3 regions of the Paenibacillus enshidis genome follow, and region 2 is predicted to be linked to each of the others. Evidence: riboswitches for the same ligand, from Rfam matches in the RefSeq annotation. Region 2 holds a riboswitch; each other region holds the start of a gene.

Region 1 (5,823 bases), on a different contig from region 2:
TTACTTCCAGGCTGCCTGTTACGCCGCCTCCCGAACCTGAACCGGAGGAAGTGCGAACAATAACCTCTTCCGTCGTTTCCCTGAGCTCGGTCTTCAGCTGATCTCCTTCGAGCGCCACTTTATTTTGTACAGCCTCTTTATCTCCAGCGGTAATGAACGACTGATACTCCAAAATATAAGCCGTGGAGATAGCATTCGTGAACTTTAATTCAAACGTCTCCTGATCGCCGTCAAGCCTTGAAATGGTTAACGTATAATCTTTACCTTTTGTCAGCTCATCAGCTCTGACTGCTTCCCCGTTTGCATTGATCTTGCTTGCGTACAGATGGAATGAGTCCTCGATCAAGATTTGGTTCGCACTTGGATAATCGATAACTTTGGCGTTGGAAATTTGCGACTGGCCTTCATTGATTCGAATGGACCAATCGATTTTATTTCCGTTTTGGGCGCCGCTTTTCTTCACATATTCGCCGCCGTGGGGAACCGTCACGCTGGCGTTCCACGTCGCCGCTTTATCGCTGCCGTTCCACAACTCAGCCGTATTATCAATATTTTTGACAATCAACGTACCTTGCAGCGATGTTTTGAACTCGATCCAGTATGCGGTTGAAATCGGGCCGGTAAAACGAATGGACAATTGGTTTCCGTTCGCTGCGGACGGTTCCGTCACCTCATATTGAGACGCAGGAACTTGGACGCCCTTCGTAATCCCATTCCGTTCTCCTGTCAGCTTCATCTCGTATACCTTAACCGAATTCGGCACAAGCTTCTGCTCATGCTTCAGAACATCCGTTACAACCGCTTCGTTTAGCGATTTGAGATTGTAGTTCATCTTGATGTTCCACGTAATCTCTTTGTTGACAGGATCGTAGCTGCCGTCTTTACCGCCGTTATTTCTCGTATAATCGTCGGAAGAGAAGCTCGCATCCCGCTGAATCGGCCCTCTTGCTTCGCCGTTCTCGCTCCATGTCATGATGGCTCTGTTCATGTAATCCTTATTGCTGCTCTCCAGCCAATCGATATTAAACTTGGTTTGATACTCAATTGTATACGTGGTGTCAATGGTCTTGGAGAAAGTGATATCAAAACCGCTGCGTGCGTTATCGTACTCAACCCTATAATCACTTGCCGGAACAACTTTCCCGTCCGCTTTTACGATCACTGAATCTGGAATGAAATCGAGGCCGCCTTGTGGGAACGTATCCTTGATGACTACATTCTCCATACTGTACTTGGTGCCGTCCGGCTTTTTATCACCATTAACCGTAATAAGCCACTTCGCTGTTTTGTTGGCAAAGTCGACGTTCCAAACGCCCTTTACCAGAGCTCGAATTCCTTGGGCCGGAGCGGTTACTTCCTTGGACGTATCACCCGATACGACTTTATTCTTCACCTGCTGCCCGTCAGCGCTCGTCCGGTCGACTGGCTTCGTTTGATAAACGATTGTATACGGAGAATCGATATCCCTCTTGAATTGCAACGTAAATCCGTTCGTACCTGTCGGTGTAAAGGTGTATTCATCCGGTGAAAGCTGATCTTCGGCCTTCGTCGAATTCCCTTTATACACCTTCAACGAATCGGCAACCAATGTATGAATCGCACTGAATTCATCCGTGATAACCGCTTGATCACTCGGAATCTTCTTCTCGTTGAAATTGTATTTCACGGTCCAGGTAATAATTCCAGTGTCCTTATCCTGGCGATATGACTTATCCAAAAACTTACCGCGGTCTACCGTTACCGTAGCGGTCGATTTGGCATCTTCCATCCCATCGCCAGACAGTACAGCAGTGTTCTCAAAACGCGTTTGCTCGCCGGCAAGCTTCGCCGAATAACGAATCTCATAGGCTTTGCTGATCGTTTCATCCTGGAAAGCAAGCTCCAGTTTGGCACCGCCGTTCGTTTCGACTGTATACTTGTCGGCCCCTACCTTTTCGCCAAGGACCGTCGAGCCATCGCCGTTAACTTGCAGGCGGTACACCTCCACAGAGTCGGCGATAAGCTCCGAGCCTTCAGGCATCGTATCAGTGATGACCGCATGCTTGATTTTATCCAGCGACTTGTTGACCTGAACCGTCCAATCAATCCGGTCTTTGCCAATCGCTTTTCCCTGCTTATCAATCAGCTTTCCACCCTGCGGCTTCAGATTCACGATAACGGTCTGCACTCCGCTTTTTACCGGAATGGCGATGATGACTTCCGTGCTCCCCTTAATGGTTTCCTTCGTAAATTCCGTACGAATTTCCAGCATGCCGCTTACATTGGAATGGCTCTCTACATAACCGTTGAAGGTCATGACAACCTTCCCGCTGCGATCGACGGTAAATCTGCCAACTTCGTCTTGATCGGCCACGAGCGGTGCTTCAATGTCCGTGAAAATTTCAAACTGCTTTGGCAGCTCGAAGGTAAAAGTATCCCCGTCCTTGTAGCCGTGATTGTTCGGAAGCTCCCATTCGTAGCTGAGATTGACAGCCTTACCGATGTCCAGGGTGCTGTCCGGATTATATACCGCATCGATCACGTTACCGTCCAAGTCGGTTAATACCACTTTTGTTAAAATGTTGTCCGTATTGTTGACCGGCGCTGGTGGGATATAGACGTCATCCGTGACTCCAACGTCTTCCGTCTCTCCATACACGGATTCCTGCACGCTTGCCGATGCATTTGCCGCATTGGCATTGGCCGTCCAGGCGGATACACCAAACAGCGATTGAAGCAGAAGCAGCAGCGCCACAACGATTCCACTAACTTTTTTCTTCATAATCTCTCCCTCAGTCTCTACATCACCCTCGTAATGTTCGGTTCCGATCCTGCTGCCGTGCGCAAATCAGATTATCTATACTCCATTGAATTGTATGCCGTTGAGACCGTCCAGTCCATCACCTCCGCATATTTCTAATGGCGCACGATTCATTGTCCCTGTTTTTCCCACCAGAACCAAATGGGCTTCTTGCATTATAACTGCCCGATCTCTACAATTTCTCTACAAACTCGAATAAGCCTTGGACATTTGTCCAAAGCTTAGATTGAATGTATACTATTTTAGTAATACTTGGATACTGAATAACGAGCGGCGTCTTTAATCATTTTAAAATCAGCCCCGCTGGCTTTCCAGCCCGCATCGACCGTTGTATCAATGGTTACCCACTTCCCGTTCAAATAAACTTCGTTCCAGGCGTGGTAAACATCGACGTATTCCGATGTTCCCATATCTAGCTTGGCTGGAATACCGATGCTCCGCAGCATGGAAGCGAATAGGGAGGCATAGTCGTAGCACATCCCTTTCTGTCCGGTAATCGTACGGTTGATATCGGGAAGGTAATCCGTCAGATCACTGGTTGCAAGTGCCTTGTCGTATCTGATCGTACCCACAACATATTCATAAATAGCCTGCACTTTTTCCTCGTCAGATTGAGCGGACCTGGTCAGCTTCTTTGCAAGCTGAGCGACCTTGTCCTGTTCGCTCCAATTGATATTTTGTACAGAGCCCAGAAACACTTTGCTATTGTTCGTCAGTTGAAGCGTAACAGGCGCTTCCTGAACGATCTTGTATTTGGTACCGCTGATCTGTTCCAGTACGGTAACCATATAATCACCGTTGCCCATCTGCAGCGGAAATGCTTCCTGACGTTTGTTCGGCAAAAGCATATATGTATATTTGTCCTGACCTTTTGCAATCATGAGCTTTGTCTTCATGCCGGCTTTCACGTCATATCGAATAACGATCACACCACGGTCCAGCTGTTCCAAGCCCAGCCAATTTTGAGATTGGGTAGCTTGTACTAATGGAGCCCACAATAATAACGCAAAAAGTCCTACAATCGCGAATATTGCGTTGCGCATACTGTAAACTCCCTTCGGTAGCCAGGCTGCCATTGACATAACGTCAAGAAGGCCCTGTAGCTTTGCGTCCCAGTCTTTCGACAAGTTTGCCGTTATCGTGCTAGAGTTTCCAGATATCAATATATTTTTGTCCAATGAAAACAAAAAAAGCGTCTTCTTTTCGGTAGCTGGCTGCCATCTGACATATCGTCAATTAGGCCCTATAGCTTTGCGTCCTCGCCTTTCGACAAGTTTGCCGTTATCGTGAGTAGCTTTTGTGAGACTATCTTACCAGACATCTCTATTTCTATCAAGAGAAAATTTACAAGATTCATTGATTTCTGCGCCCATTCGATGATCTTTTTCGATTCTCTCTCAGACCATAAGAGCAAGAATGAGGACGAAATAATAAAGCCTCCTTGATAAAATGAGTTACAATAAACAGAAGGGGGAAGCAAAATGTCGGTCATTCAGGAATTATGGGAGTCACAGGATACATTACATTTAGTATGAAAACTAGACTGGGAGGGAAGGCGATTAAGTGATGACCAGTATAAATCTTTCATTTGACGAGATGTGGGAAAAAATCATTGCCTGCGACCGGAGATATGATGGATTATTTTATACAGCTGTGAAAACAACGAAAATCTACTGCCGTCCTTCCTGCAGGTCCAGAAAACCCAAAAAAATAAACGTTGAGTTTTACCATAATATCAGTGAAGTTGAAAAGGCTGGCTATCGTGCGTGCAAAAGATGCCAGCCCGAGGTTGAGCATTCTCCTCATAGTGAATTCGTTAAAAGTATTACGACGATTTTAGTGAATCAATATAAACAAAATTTGAAGCTGAATGATGTTGCGGAACAGGTCGGTCTAAGTCCCTTTTATCTTGAAAGGCTATTTAAAAAAGAAACATCAGAGACTCCACGTACTTTTTTGGACAAAGTGCGCATCGATAAAGCCGTACAGCTTCTTCAAACGACCAGTATGACCAATCTTGAAATTGGTTATGAGGTTGGCTTTCAAAGTCTCTCTAATTTTTACAAAGTGTTTCGAAGCTTAAAAGGCTGCTCGCCAAGCGAGTTTCGTAAGATGAGCAAAGAACTCTAACCGGCAGGCTGGAGAGCCTGCCTACCTTTTATCTTGGAGGTCCTTATATGAGCAGACTGCATATATTAGATTACCAATCACCCATTGGAATGATTGAAATACAAGGAACAGATCAAGCTGTATACTCTATCCTGTTCACAGAACGGGATCACATCATAAATGCTATCCATGACGAAACTCCCCAGGCTTTGAAGCTTTGCCATGATCAGCTTGATGAATATTTTAAAGGCACGCGCACTGAATTTACATTTCCTTATATATATGAAGGTACCGAATTTCAAAAAACAGTCTGGAATTCTTTAAAAACAGTACCCTACGCACAAACATGGTCCTACAAAGATATTGCTGTTTCCATTGGCAATGAAAAGGCCATACGAGCGGTCGGCAGTGCAAACGGTAAAAACAAATTAAGCATTGTCATCCCTTGTCACCGAATTATTGGTACAAACGGGAAGTTAACCGGCTATGCGGGCGGCTTATGGCGAAAGGAATGGCTTCTTAAGCATGAGCAACGTTTGAGAAAAGATGTATCACCAAACTATTTTCCCTAAATTTGGTATAAAGTGCAAGGATGAATACTTTTCTGGCCATAAGTGCATTTTAACCATGACCCAATAGACGATGAACCATTGATATTAATCATGGTATCATGTATAATTGGGTTAGATTCAAGGGGTCATTGGCAATCACTTCGGTGGTTCAGCGATGGCCTCTTTTAATTTGAGCATATATAATCGAATGCCAGTAGCAACCTCCGCATTGAAGTACTTAAACTTCCTGCTCCAATCTCTTTCGCGACTTCAATTTTCCTCTTAATATATGCTTCGATCTGATCCCTAGCTAGCCTATGTATGTTGTAAGCGATAATGTCCTGTTCTTTTGGCTCTTTATAG
Region 2 (5,823 bases):
GATCTTGTAAGAAAAACTGGCTTACGGCATGTTCACGATATTGGGGGACAAATTGTTTCCATTCTTCTGCTGAAGAATGGCTGCGTATGTGGCTTAATCCATCATAAAGGGTACTACACGCATCAGAGAATTGGCCTTGATTGATTTTAATTTTTACTTGATTCAGTAAATTGTTTTTATTCAGTTGATCCATATTGTGGTTAAACCTCCAAGAGAGCTTTCAACGGTTTTCGAATGTCCCATTTCCCCTGGCATTACATACCCCCGGATACGCCCAGCGTTTCACCAGTTATAGCGGCGGCGGCATCGGAAGCAAGATAGATGGCAGCTGCTGCAATCTCAGACGAATCTATAAAACGTTTCAGAGGTTGCTTACTCCAAAGATGCTTATGGAGAACCTCCTCCTCGGTGATCCCGTCTGCTCTGGCTACCTGTGCTATTTGTTGCATGACCAATTCAGTTTTCACAGCACTTGGCAAAATAGCATTAACTGTAATACCCTCGTTCACAGTTTCAAGTGCTACTGTACGCGTGAGACCCACAACGCCGTGTTTTGCAGAGACATATGCGGATTTATAAGGGGCACCCTTTTTACCATGAACAGAAGAAATATTAATAATTCTTCCATACTGTTGTTTTTTCATAAAAGGGACCACGTACTTCGTTAACAAGAAGGGGCCGGTCAGCATGACATTAATCAGTTGGTTCCATTTTTCCAAAGGGAAATCCTCTACCTTGTCAATATGCTGCAAGCCTGCATTGTTGACCAGAACATGGACATTTCCCCGCTCTGCGATCACCTGTTGGACAAAAAGCTGTACTGATTCCGGGTCTCCAACGTTTACTTCGTAACCTTTTGCCCGGTCTCCAATATCTTTCGCACGGCCAACCGCACTTTCCGCGTTCAAATCACCGATCGCGACGAAGTCACCATTTTTAACAAATGCTTCGGCAATAGAATAGCCAATGCCGCGAGCGGCGCCTGTGACGATAACTGTTCTTTCCCCATGGAATGGCATTGCATATCCCTCATTTCTTAATAAATAGCCGTGCAGGCAATTACCAAACAATGTGTAATACGAAGCTCTAAGCTGCTTTTCAATATTCTGTTACATAGAATTATAAAATTCTACTGAAATAAAAGAAGTCCCCAAAATTGGGTATTTCTTTTATTCACTAATTGAGGAATCATGGAGATGTCTGTCAGAATATTTAAGGGAGGCCATTCATGATGAGTAGGAAGAGAGTGGCTGTTATCACTGGAGGAATACCATAAAACGATTAGTATAAATCAGCATGCTGTGGCTTATGAAATTCTCGCAGCAGGCAAGAAAATGATTGAACTGAACAAGAGGGGCATCATCATTAACAACCCATCTGTACTCGGATATTTGGCTAGCCCCGGAACCTTTCCTTATCACGTGAGCAAAGGAGCAGTCAACATGATGATAAAATCTGTGGCGCTCGAATACACCCCTTACGGGATCAGAGTCGTTGCAGTAGCACCAGGCTTCGTTGATACGGACCTACTCCAGGAATTCAGAGACTTGGGAATCATAGATCAGATTAAAGCCAAAAGTATGAGCAACAAATTGATTGATCCAAAGCAAATAGCTGATGCTGTATATATGATTTCATTGGAGGAAGCCAGAGCTATTAACGGGAGTGTTGTCATGCTTGACGACGGATATGCCTCCTTTAAATAGGAGTGCTGTTGTTTTGGTGTATGTAGAACTGATAGCTCCCCTCCTCCTAAGCGCTATGAAAATTTCTTAAGAAATGCCCCTTTATGATTGACACTCGTTTTGGCATAGATTTTTTTGATAAACGTACGAACCGTACTTTGACTAATCCCACAAATATCCGCAATTTCAGGTACGTTTTTATTTTCCAGCCACCCATAGGCTATTTCTTTTTCACGATTGGTTAATGCATATCGATCAAAGAGAGAATAGGTCAGCTCTTTTTGTAGAAGGGAGTCCTTTTGAGGCAATTTGTCTTCAATATTCCTTGCCAGATGTTCAATGAGGGGCAGTGCGAATGTAACCTCATGAAAATAATGAAAACAAAGGCTTAGATAGCCTATAGTTATATTTTTTATTCGAATAGGTGTACAAACAGAAGACAATTCGGCGAACAATTTGTTGCTATGCTCGTCTCCAATGACGACAGACACCGCTCGATGCTCCATAGATAATGAAATGGCATTGATTCCCGCGTTTTTCATGGCGAATGATGTACCGTTTCTTATATTATTTCTTTCAAAATAACCTTTTAACGAATCGGTACCGCAATAATCGATAACGGTTCCATCCGTATCCGTAATCACAAACAAATAGGGTATCGACAGCATCTCATTCATATTCCGAGTTTCTTCTTGCAGTAAATGCAGAATTTCTTTTCGTTCAATCAACCTCTCTTTTATTTCAGACATACTGAGAATATTAGGAAAATGATCGTTTACTTCAAGTAATATTCTGTGGTCCATTATTCTCCCTTCTCCCCTTTAAGAATAAGTGACTAATAATGAAATCGATCTCCTAATCATCGCCACTGCCGAATCCGGCAGCCATTCGCAAAAATGAAAAAAGCCCCGTCCATATTTTGATAGCCATAACAAAATAGACGGAGGCTCCGTCGTATTCGGCAACTGGCTGGCATAGTAATCTAGGTTTCACCTTAGCCCCTGTAGCTTTGCGTCACCACCTTTCAGTGGGTTTGCTATTGTCGTACGAACAATAAATTTTTAATTATATAGTATAATATATATGCCGTTTTATCGTTTGGGAATAGGACCTTTCTATCAAGTATGACATAATGCGACAATCAATTGTCCCTATTTGAGGCATTTTAGAAAGAAGTTTTTTCGAATTGCGCTGATTGGCAAAACGGTCGAGAACAGAAAGGAGTCCCCCTCCCCTTGAAGACGGTCAGGAATACGGCTCCTCCTGCAATGCCCCCCGCTCATTCATCAATTTTTTTAGCTTCTCTTCCGTGCCTGTATTCGGTGTATAGATACTGCAGCGCAGATCATGCTCACCATAAACCTGCAAAGACGTAAGCTCAAACACCATCTTGCCCGCCTTGGCATGCCTGAATTCGAGATGAACATCCGGCGCGTAGCTCACCTGGCTCTGCTCCCACATCTGTTCAAAATCCGGATAACGATTTTTCATCTCCTCCAGAAAATGATCATACCATTCATCTTCCATGTACTGACCATAGTACGAACGGAACATCGCAAGGTAACCGCTCGCGAAATGCTCCCAATTCACTGCCAGCCTTTTGAATTCCCTGCGTGAAAAGAGCAATTCGATCATATTGCGTTCTTCCCGGGGAATCAGCTCAAAATCAAGAAATACATAAGCAGCCGCCAGGTTCCAGCCCACAATATGACAGGTCCGGTCTGAAATAATCGCCGGACAATAGCGCAGCTCGGTGATGATTTTTTCCAGTGAGGGAGTCATGAGCGGCACTTCTTGTTTTGCCGGATAGGATGCTGACAACCCGCTTTCCAGAGCGAGCGAGAACAGGTATTTTCGCTCGTCAGCCGTCAGCTGGAGCGCTGTGGCTACACAATCCAGTACAGACGGAGACACCTTGATGTCGCGTCCCTGCTCCAGCCATGTATACCAGGTGGTGCTCACCCCTGCCAGCTGTGCCACCTCCTCCCTGCGCAGCCCCGGAGTTCTCCGTCTCGCGCCTCCCGGAAACCCGGCTACTTCGGGAGAAAGCTTGGCACGCTGCGCCTTTAAAAAAGCGGATAAAACCTGCAGCCTCGTTTGCGAATTCATTGGTCTCTCCTTTTTCACAACGATTCATTAAATTATTATGGTACTAATTATACTAGCATAAACTATATCTTGTAATAGGATAAATTTCATGACATTCTATCCCTGATAACAGAATTTGTTCAGTTCAAGGGAGGTTCCTTTTATGGAGAAAGAAAGAGTCGTAATCACAGGCATGGGCGTTATTACGCCGCTGGGCAATAATGTGGAGACGTTCTGGTCCGGCCTTGTACGCGGGAAATCCGGAATTTCGCAAATAGATTCGCTGGATACATCAAAGCAGAAGGTGAAAATGGCGGGGATTGTACATGATTTCGATGCAAATGCGCTTTTTGGCACTAAAGAAGCCCGCAAAATGGACCGCTTCTGCCAGTTCGCTCTGGCGGCTGCGGATGAGGCCCTACAGCAATCAGAACTCAAGCTTGAAGAGATAAATAGGGAGCGGTTCGGGGTGTATGTCGGCTCCGGTACAGGAGGTATTCAAAGCCTGTTGAACCAGAGCGCCGTTCTCGCCGCACGCGGACCGGAACGGATCAGTCCGGTTCTGGTGCCCATGATGATTTCCAATATGGCAGCCGCCATGATCAGCATCAGGTATGGCGCGCTTGGCCCCTCCATGTCGCCGGTGACCGCCTGCTCCATTGGAAACACTGCTATTGGAGAAGCTTTTTTCAATATCCAGGCCGGGCGTTCGGACATCATGATCGCGGGCGGCACAGAGGCGGCCCTAACGGATATTGCCCTGGCCAGCTTTGCCAATGCGACTGCCCTCTCCACCCGCAATGCACAGCCTGAGCGGGCAAGCCGCCCGTTTGACGCGGAACGGGATGGATTCGTCATGGCGGAGGGGGCCGGCATCCTCGTTCTGGAATCCCTCTCCCATGCGCAAAACAGAGGAGCCACCATTCTGGCAGAGGTGATCGGTTACGGGGCGAGTTCAGACGCCTACCATATGGTAGCCACCCCGCCGGACGGACACGGGGCAGCTCGGGCGATGGTTGCTGCATTGTCCGAAGCCGGTATCTCTCCGGAACAGGTGGACGTCATCAGCGCCCATGCCACGAGCACGATGATCGGGGACCGCTCAGAGACCGCCGCGCTCAAGCAAGTGTTCGGAGACCATGCGTACCGTATGCCGGTCACAGCGAACAAGTCCATGACCGGTCATATGCTGGGGGCATCAGGCGCCGTCGAAGCGGTTGCGTTGGTGAAATCTCTGCAGGATGGCATCGTCCCGCCGACCATCAACCTGGAGACGCCTGATCCGGAATGCGACCTTGACTACGTGCCGAATCAGGCACGGCCGGCTGAGCTGATGATCAGCATGTCCAATTCCTTCGGCTTTGGCGGGCATAATTCCGCCATCCTTTTAAGGAAATTCATCCCATAATATATTACACTCAAGGGCCGTCCCGCTGCATGAAAAATGGGACGGCCCTTGAGCATATATATGAAATAAATTACAATATTATAAGTTATATACACATCAAGAAAGAAGGAAACGCCGCTGAAAAACAGATTGCAAATCGCATGGATAACTGTGCTGCTTGTCCTTGTGTTTATGGCTGGATGCACCCAGCGGCCAAACCAGGCCGCGGAAACTGAAACGGGCACCGATACTCCCGGCATTCAGACAGGCTCTGTTCCCGTAGTCTCCCCCGCTCACTGGTCATATGAAGGCGACACCGGACCAGAGCACTGGGGGGATCTGAATGAAGATTTCCTGGCATGCAAATACGGAACACAGCAGTCCCCCATCAACATTAAACGCTCCCAGCTAACGTCCTCGGATGCCATTCAGCCGATAGAGATCCATTACGGCATTGCGGAAGCAAATATACAAAACAACGGACATACGATCCAGGTCAGTCTGAAAGATGCCAACCCTTACATCATGCTGGACGGAAGCAGATTTACGCTTGCCCAGTTCCATTTCCATCACCCGAGCGAACATCAGATTAACGGACAAAATGCGGACATGGAGCTGCATTTTGTCCATCAAAGCGAGGACGGTAAAACTGCGGTGCTTGGT
Region 3 (5,823 bases), on a different contig from region 2:
GTATTCAAAAGGACTGCTCCTCAGCAGGAAGAAACAGTCCTTGGATAAATACATTATACAGCTTCCCCGGTGGGGGCGTCTTTGTCTTTTCTGGCGAGCAGCAGGCTCCAGCCTGTCAAAATTACAGCCCCGACCACCATTAGACCGCCGATCCATGAAGTGTGGATAAGTCCCGGACCGTCCACGATGATGCCGCCCAAGTAAGCGCCAAGAGCGATCCCACCGTTAAAGGCCGCGATATTGATTGCGGAAGCGACATCCACGGCTTGCGGCACAAAACGCTGGGCAAGGTTCACGACGTACACCTGAAGACCGGGCACATTCATGAAGGCGAACAGGCCCATCAAAAGAATCGTAATCAGGCCGGCCACTTTAAATGGGGCCGTGAAGAACAGAATAAACAGGACCACCGCCTGAATAATAAACATATACAGCAGCGCCGAAAGCGGCTTGCGGTTGGCGGCCTTGCCGCCGATGATGTTGCCGATGGCAATCGCAAGGCCGTACAGAAGCAGAATGAAAGCTACGGTTGTCTCTCCAAAGCCGGTAATATCATGCAGCAGGGGAGACAGGTAGGTAAAGACGACAAAGGTGCCTCCGTATCCGAGAGCCGTAATCAGAAAAGCAAGCAGCAGCCGTCCGTTGGTAATCAGCTTGATCTGATCCCGTACCGGAGTTTTGCCCCCCTTCCGCAGATTGCCTGGAACGAGAATCAAGTTGGCGATCAGGGCCATAATACCGATCACTGCTATGGTTATAAAGGCTGCACGCCAGCCCAGTTGCTGTCCGAGAAACGTACCGAAGGGCACCCCGGTAATCGTGGCCACGGTCAAGCCGGAAAACATGATGGCGATGGCGCTTGCCCGCCGATTTTCCGGCACAAGGTCAGCCGCAATGGTTGAACCGATGGACATAAATACGCCGTGCGAGAAAGCAGAAATGACCCGTGCCGCAAGCAGTATGCCGATTCCACTAGAGAAGGCTGCAAGTGAATTGCCGGCAATGAACACGATCATAATCCAGATCAGCAGCGTTTTTCTTGGTATTCCTGAAGTTAAAGAGGTTAATACCGGAGCGCCGAACGTAACGCCCAACGCATATAAAGTGACCGTTAATCCGGTCATGGTTACAGATATATTCAAGTCTTCAGCGATAAGGGGAAGCAATCCCACGCTGATGAACTCCGTTGTCCCAATCGCAAAGGCACTGATGGCCAAAGCCAGCAGCGACAGAGTACTGCGTTTATTGTCCGACGACATGTTCAGTTCCACTCCTATTTTTATATTTTAGCCGGCCGGCAAATGCTATTATGGATGCTTCGCGTGAAAAAGAATAGTACGTACTTTGAAGTACTATAGGTACTTCCAGGTACCTACTAGGAAGGGAGCGGGAGGAAAGAAGACGCAGATCACGGAAAAAGCCGGAGTCCTGAGTTACAGGAATCCGGCTCTTCCGTGTGCAGATGATTTAAGTGCATGTTCCGAAGCAGCGGCATTAAACCTCGACTGCTTGACCGTCTTGTTCAATATGCTTTTCGCCCCATGCGCACATGGCATCCAGGACAGGCTTCAGGGACCAGCCGTAGTCGGTCAGGGAATACACCACCTTGGGCGGAACCTGCTCGAAGATTTGCCTTTTCACAAGTCCATCCTCTTCCAGCTCCCGCAGCTGCTGTGTGAGCATCTTCTGCGTAATACTAGGCATCAGTCTTTTCAACTCGCTGGTCCGTTTATCGCCTTTATCCAGATGACACAAAATGACTGCCTTCCATTTGCCGCCCATCACCTCAAGCGTTGCTTCGACTGGGATATTGTAAGCCATATGTTTACCTCCTGAAAAATGAATGATAAGTGGGATACTTTGGTTTTTATAGAATCTGAACGTGTATAGGTTCTTTCAGAAATGTACATATCCATTAAGGAACTACAATCTATGATAACACTACAATAGAAAAAGTAAACAAGAGTGATGAATAGCGTTTTTTGCGGTAAGATGTCGAAAAAACAGAAAAAATATATTATATTATTTTAAGTGGAGGATCCACCATTTATGTCAAGGGCAAACTTGCCGAAAGGCAAGGACGCAAAGCTGCAGGCCTAAGGATGCAATTAGGGATCTATGGCGGCTGAGCTACCTTAAATTCGGAGGGAGAAATAACAGGGTGAGCAGTATTTATCAATCGGATGTGGAATTTGTATACAAAAGTAGAGAAATCAAGCTTGAGGAGTGCCGAATTACTTGCGAAACGGGGACAAGGCCTACGATTGGAGATTTTTCTGACAAGTTCAAAGAATACGGCGTTGAGGTGAGACTGTATGATTTATACAGCATGACATTTAAACCCGTTGACCCGTTGAATACAGATATCATATCGATCCGGGTGATCCGGACATTCCAAATACGTTAACGCTTAAAGCACTGGAGGGATTGCTTCCGGTGCTTTTTCATTTTCCAGCGGTCTTCAAAAGATATTCACAAGTTTAGGTTAAACAGAAATGGTGAAATTAATAGGCAAGGGGATTCATACATATTCGGAGTGGTATAATTCCGGTATAACTTGGGCGACGGAGGGACATGCCTTGAAAACCGTTTTGGTGGTAGATGATGAACAGAAAATTCGCGAGGTACTGGCTTCTTATTTGCAGAAGGAGCATTTTCACGTACTGGAATGTGCGAGCGGTGAGGAAGCGTTGGCTGTACTGCGCAGCCAGCGGGTTGATCTGCTCATCTTGGATCTGATGCTGCCCGGCATGGAAGGGGAGACCGTCTGCCGGGAGGTGCGCAAATTCAGTTCCGTACCGATTCTCATGCTGACCGCAAAAATAGCCCAGGCGGACCGTATCAGCGGGTTGTCCATCGGGGCCGATGACTATATGATCAAACCCTTTGACCCGAATGAGGTGGTTGCCAGAGTACAGGCGATCTTGCGCCGGACAGATGATTCGCAGCTATTGGCGGACGTCATCTCTTTTAATAACGGGCATCTCCGCATCGATTCGCTGAAAAATCAGGTATACCACTATTCGGAGCCGCTCAGCCTTACACCAAGTGAGTATAAGCTGTTGCTTCTGCTCGCCAAATATCCGCAGCGCCGCTTTCCGCGGGAGGAGCTGGTCGACAGGGTGATGGGTCTCGGGTTTGATGGGGATATCCGCATTATCGATCAGCATGTCAAAAATGTACGGCAAAAGATCGAGCAAGATCCCCGCAATCCGCGCTACATTCTTACGGTGTACGGCTTTGGCTACCGGTTTGGCGGTGAGGGCTGATGTTTAACCGGCTGTATATCCGGCTGGCCGTGACTATCGTTGGCATGGCCGCAGGCATCGTTGCCATTTTTGCCGTGATCAGCATGTTTGCCGCTCATTATCATATCTCGATGTATATGGATCAGGTCTCACTGGCAGGTAAAAGACTGTCTCCATTGATGGATCATTTGGAGAGCGCCCTCCTTCAGTCGATCCTGCTGACAGGTTTGTTTTCCCTGCTGCTGGCGTTCATTATCGGCGTTTATTTTGCGAAACGCATCTCCCGCCCGCTGGTCCATATGAAACAGGCTGCCGAATGGATCAGCAGGGGCAGTCTGGACGTACGTGTCAACACGGAAGGCAGGGATGAAATCGCGGAGCTTGGGGCCTCCCTGAATCGGCTGTCCAAACAACTACAGAAACAGCAGTCGCTGCGCATGTCCATGTCCCAGGACATCGCTCATGAGCTGCGCACGCCGCTGACGACGCTAAAGAGCCACATGAGGGCCTTGCAGGACGGGGTCTGGGAGCCAACGCCCGCGCGGATTCACTCCTGTCTGGAAGAAGTGGAGCGTTTGATCCAACTCGTCAGTGAGCTGGAGGAGTTGAATGTAATGGATTCGCCGGAATTCCAGCTTTCACGGAAAGAAGAGAGTCTGCGGATCGTTGTCGGAAAGGCTGCTGCACTGATGGAAGCCACTTTTCTTGAGAAAGGGGTGCGGCTCCGGTACGAGGGCATTTCAGATGTCAGGTTGCTTATGGATGTGGACCGGATGAAGCAGATTCTCGTGAATCTGCTGACCAACGCCCTTCACCATACGCCTGCCGGGGGGGCTGTCAGCGTCCGGGAACGTAAGGAAAAAGGGGCGGTTTACCTCGTCATTAGCGATACGGGATCAGGGATTTCAGCGGAGGATCTGCCGTATATTTTTGAAAGGTTTTACCGTGGGGATAAGTCGAGGAATAGGCAGACAGGCGGAAGCGGCATGGGACTAGCGATTGTGAAAAAGCTGGTGGAGGCCCATGACGGCGAGGTGTGGGCGCAAAGCGATAACAGCGGGGCCCGTTTTTATATTCGGTTGCCCATGTGATATTTTCATAAAGTCTTCAGAGGTACTGGATCCATCATTCGGGCAACGGGCCTGTTTGAGAACTGTGTAATTCATTTGCGTAAGGAACCATTGCAGAGACGTGGTTTGTGAAAATAGCTTTGCATGTTTATTGGGTCAGCCAGAAAATTTCGGCTGGCACTTTACAGTTTTACTGCAGAAATCATGTGTTCAATTCAGTAGAATCTTCTTCATATTGTTTGATAGGACATTGTTAGTGGTTCTAATTGATCATGTATACGGAAAAAATTATGATTTATGAGACTAATTTACTAATATTTTTTAAAATATCTCCGATATAAAAGAAATATAGACAAATTCAATCGGAGGTTAGTTATGAAGAAAGTCCTAGTTATTCTTATGATCCTTGTGATCGTAAGCGGCAGCTTTCCTGCTACATTTTATGCCAGTCTGGCTGAAGAGCAGGGGATTTCGCCAGTCGAAGCTGAATCAGCCGCATCTACAGTTACAAGTGATGTCTATGGCGATGTCGGAGAAGACATCTTTGAGGAAGAAGAGCAAGATCCCACAGTAACCGGAGATGTATATTCAACACAACGATATATTGTAGAACTGAACCATAAGGGTGCCAACCTGATCGATTCCATGGAAACCACGGGAATAGATGAGATACAGAAGTTAGAGCTTCTGGATAATACATATGTCATGGATTTAACAATGTCTGAGGTCAATGAGCTGATTAAAGACAGAACCGCAACCAAAATTGAAATTGACCAGCCCATGGTGCTTGCAACCATCGAGGAAGATCAAGCCCCGGTCGAGGAGAAAGAACAAGAAGGGGATAAGGAGTCAACGGAACCTGATTCCTCGGCGAAGAATGAATTAATCCCCTGGGGAGTATATTCCACCGGTGCCAACCTGATCACCGAAGCACCTGAAGATGCCAAAATTAAGGTAGCTGTATTCGATACAGGCATCTCTGCTCACTCGGACCTGGCTGTAACTGAAAAGGTCTCCTTTGTGGAGAATGAACCCATCGTCGAAGACTTGCAAGGACATGGTACCCATATGGCGGGCACTATCGCGGCCTTGCGCAATCATTATGGTATTCGCGGCGTGACCAACAATGTCGAACTGTACTCGGTTAAGGTTATTGGCTCCAACGGCAAGGGATATGCGAGTACGATTATTGATGGTCTCAAATGGGCTATCGAGAACAATATTCAAGTGATTAATATGAGCTTTGTCAGCAACGACTATAGTGAGTCACTGCATGAGGCCATTCAGTTGGCAAAAAAACATGGCATTCTTATCATTGCAGCGGCTGGCAACTACGGTAAAGGCGAAAATACAGTAGGCTATCCGGCCTTGTATCCTGAAGTGGTTGCTGTAGGCGCGGTGAATCAGTCGCACAAACGTGCTACTTTCTCCAGCACAGGCAATGAACTGGACATTGCAGCACCGGGTAGCGTGACATTGAGTACTTATACGGACAACAGCTATAA

The links. Region 2 has a riboswitch for cyclic di-GMP ahead of ACE41H_RS00940 (helix-turn-helix transcriptional regulator). Riboswitches for the same ligand answer to the same signal wherever they lie in the genome.
Region 1: it holds a riboswitch for cyclic di-GMP, as region 2 does, so the genes downstream of both, ACE41H_RS16275 (transglutaminase-like domain-containing protein) here and ACE41H_RS00940 (helix-turn-helix transcriptional regulator) in region 2, are expected to answer to the same signal.
Region 3: it holds a riboswitch for cyclic di-GMP, as region 2 does, so the genes downstream of both, ACE41H_RS21990 (hypothetical protein) here and ACE41H_RS00940 (helix-turn-helix transcriptional regulator) in region 2, are expected to answer to the same signal.

Annotation. Positions count from the first base shown of each region.
Region 1 is NZ_JBHHMI010000014.1:101,535-107,357, forward strand. Features, by position in the region: gene ACE41H_RS16270 (collagen binding domain-containing protein) at 1-2,761, opposite strand, end outside; gene ACE41H_RS16275 (transglutaminase-like domain-containing protein) at 3,043-3,843, opposite strand; cyclic di-GMP riboswitch class I at 3,857-3,944, opposite strand; cyclic di-GMP riboswitch class I at 4,003-4,090, opposite strand; gene ACE41H_RS16280 (bifunctional transcriptional activator/DNA repair enzyme AdaA) at 4,367-4,930, shown strand; gene ACE41H_RS16285 (methylated-DNA--[protein]-cysteine S-methyltransferase) at 4,978-5,481, shown strand; gene ACE41H_RS16290 (hypothetical protein) at 5,646-5,823, opposite strand, start outside.
Region 2 is NZ_JBHHMI010000001.1:222,829-228,651, reverse strand. Features, by position in the region: gene ACE41H_RS00955 (class I SAM-dependent methyltransferase) at 1-193, opposite strand, end outside; gene ACE41H_RS00950 (3-hydroxybutyrate dehydrogenase) at 255-1,019, opposite strand; partial or broken gene ACE41H_RS00945 (SDR family NAD(P)-dependent oxidoreductase) at 1,257-1,706, shown strand; gene ACE41H_RS00940 (helix-turn-helix transcriptional regulator) at 1,760-2,488, opposite strand; cyclic di-GMP riboswitch class I at 2,643-2,733, opposite strand; gene ACE41H_RS00935 (helix-turn-helix transcriptional regulator) at 2,931-3,794, opposite strand; gene fabF (beta-ketoacyl-ACP synthase II) at 3,937-5,181, shown strand; gene ACE41H_RS00925 (carbonic anhydrase) at 5,311-5,823, shown strand, end outside.
Region 3 is NZ_JBHHMI010000031.1:35,482-41,304, reverse strand. Features, by position in the region: gene ACE41H_RS22000 (MFS transporter) at 54-1,259, opposite strand; gene ACE41H_RS21995 (winged helix-turn-helix transcriptional regulator) at 1,495-1,821, opposite strand; cyclic di-GMP riboswitch class I at 2,048-2,138, shown strand; gene ACE41H_RS21990 (hypothetical protein) at 2,162-2,407, shown strand; gene ACE41H_RS21985 (response regulator) at 2,580-3,269, shown strand; gene ACE41H_RS21980 (sensor histidine kinase) at 3,269-4,339, shown strand; gene ACE41H_RS21975 (S8 family serine peptidase) at 4,694-5,823, shown strand, end outside.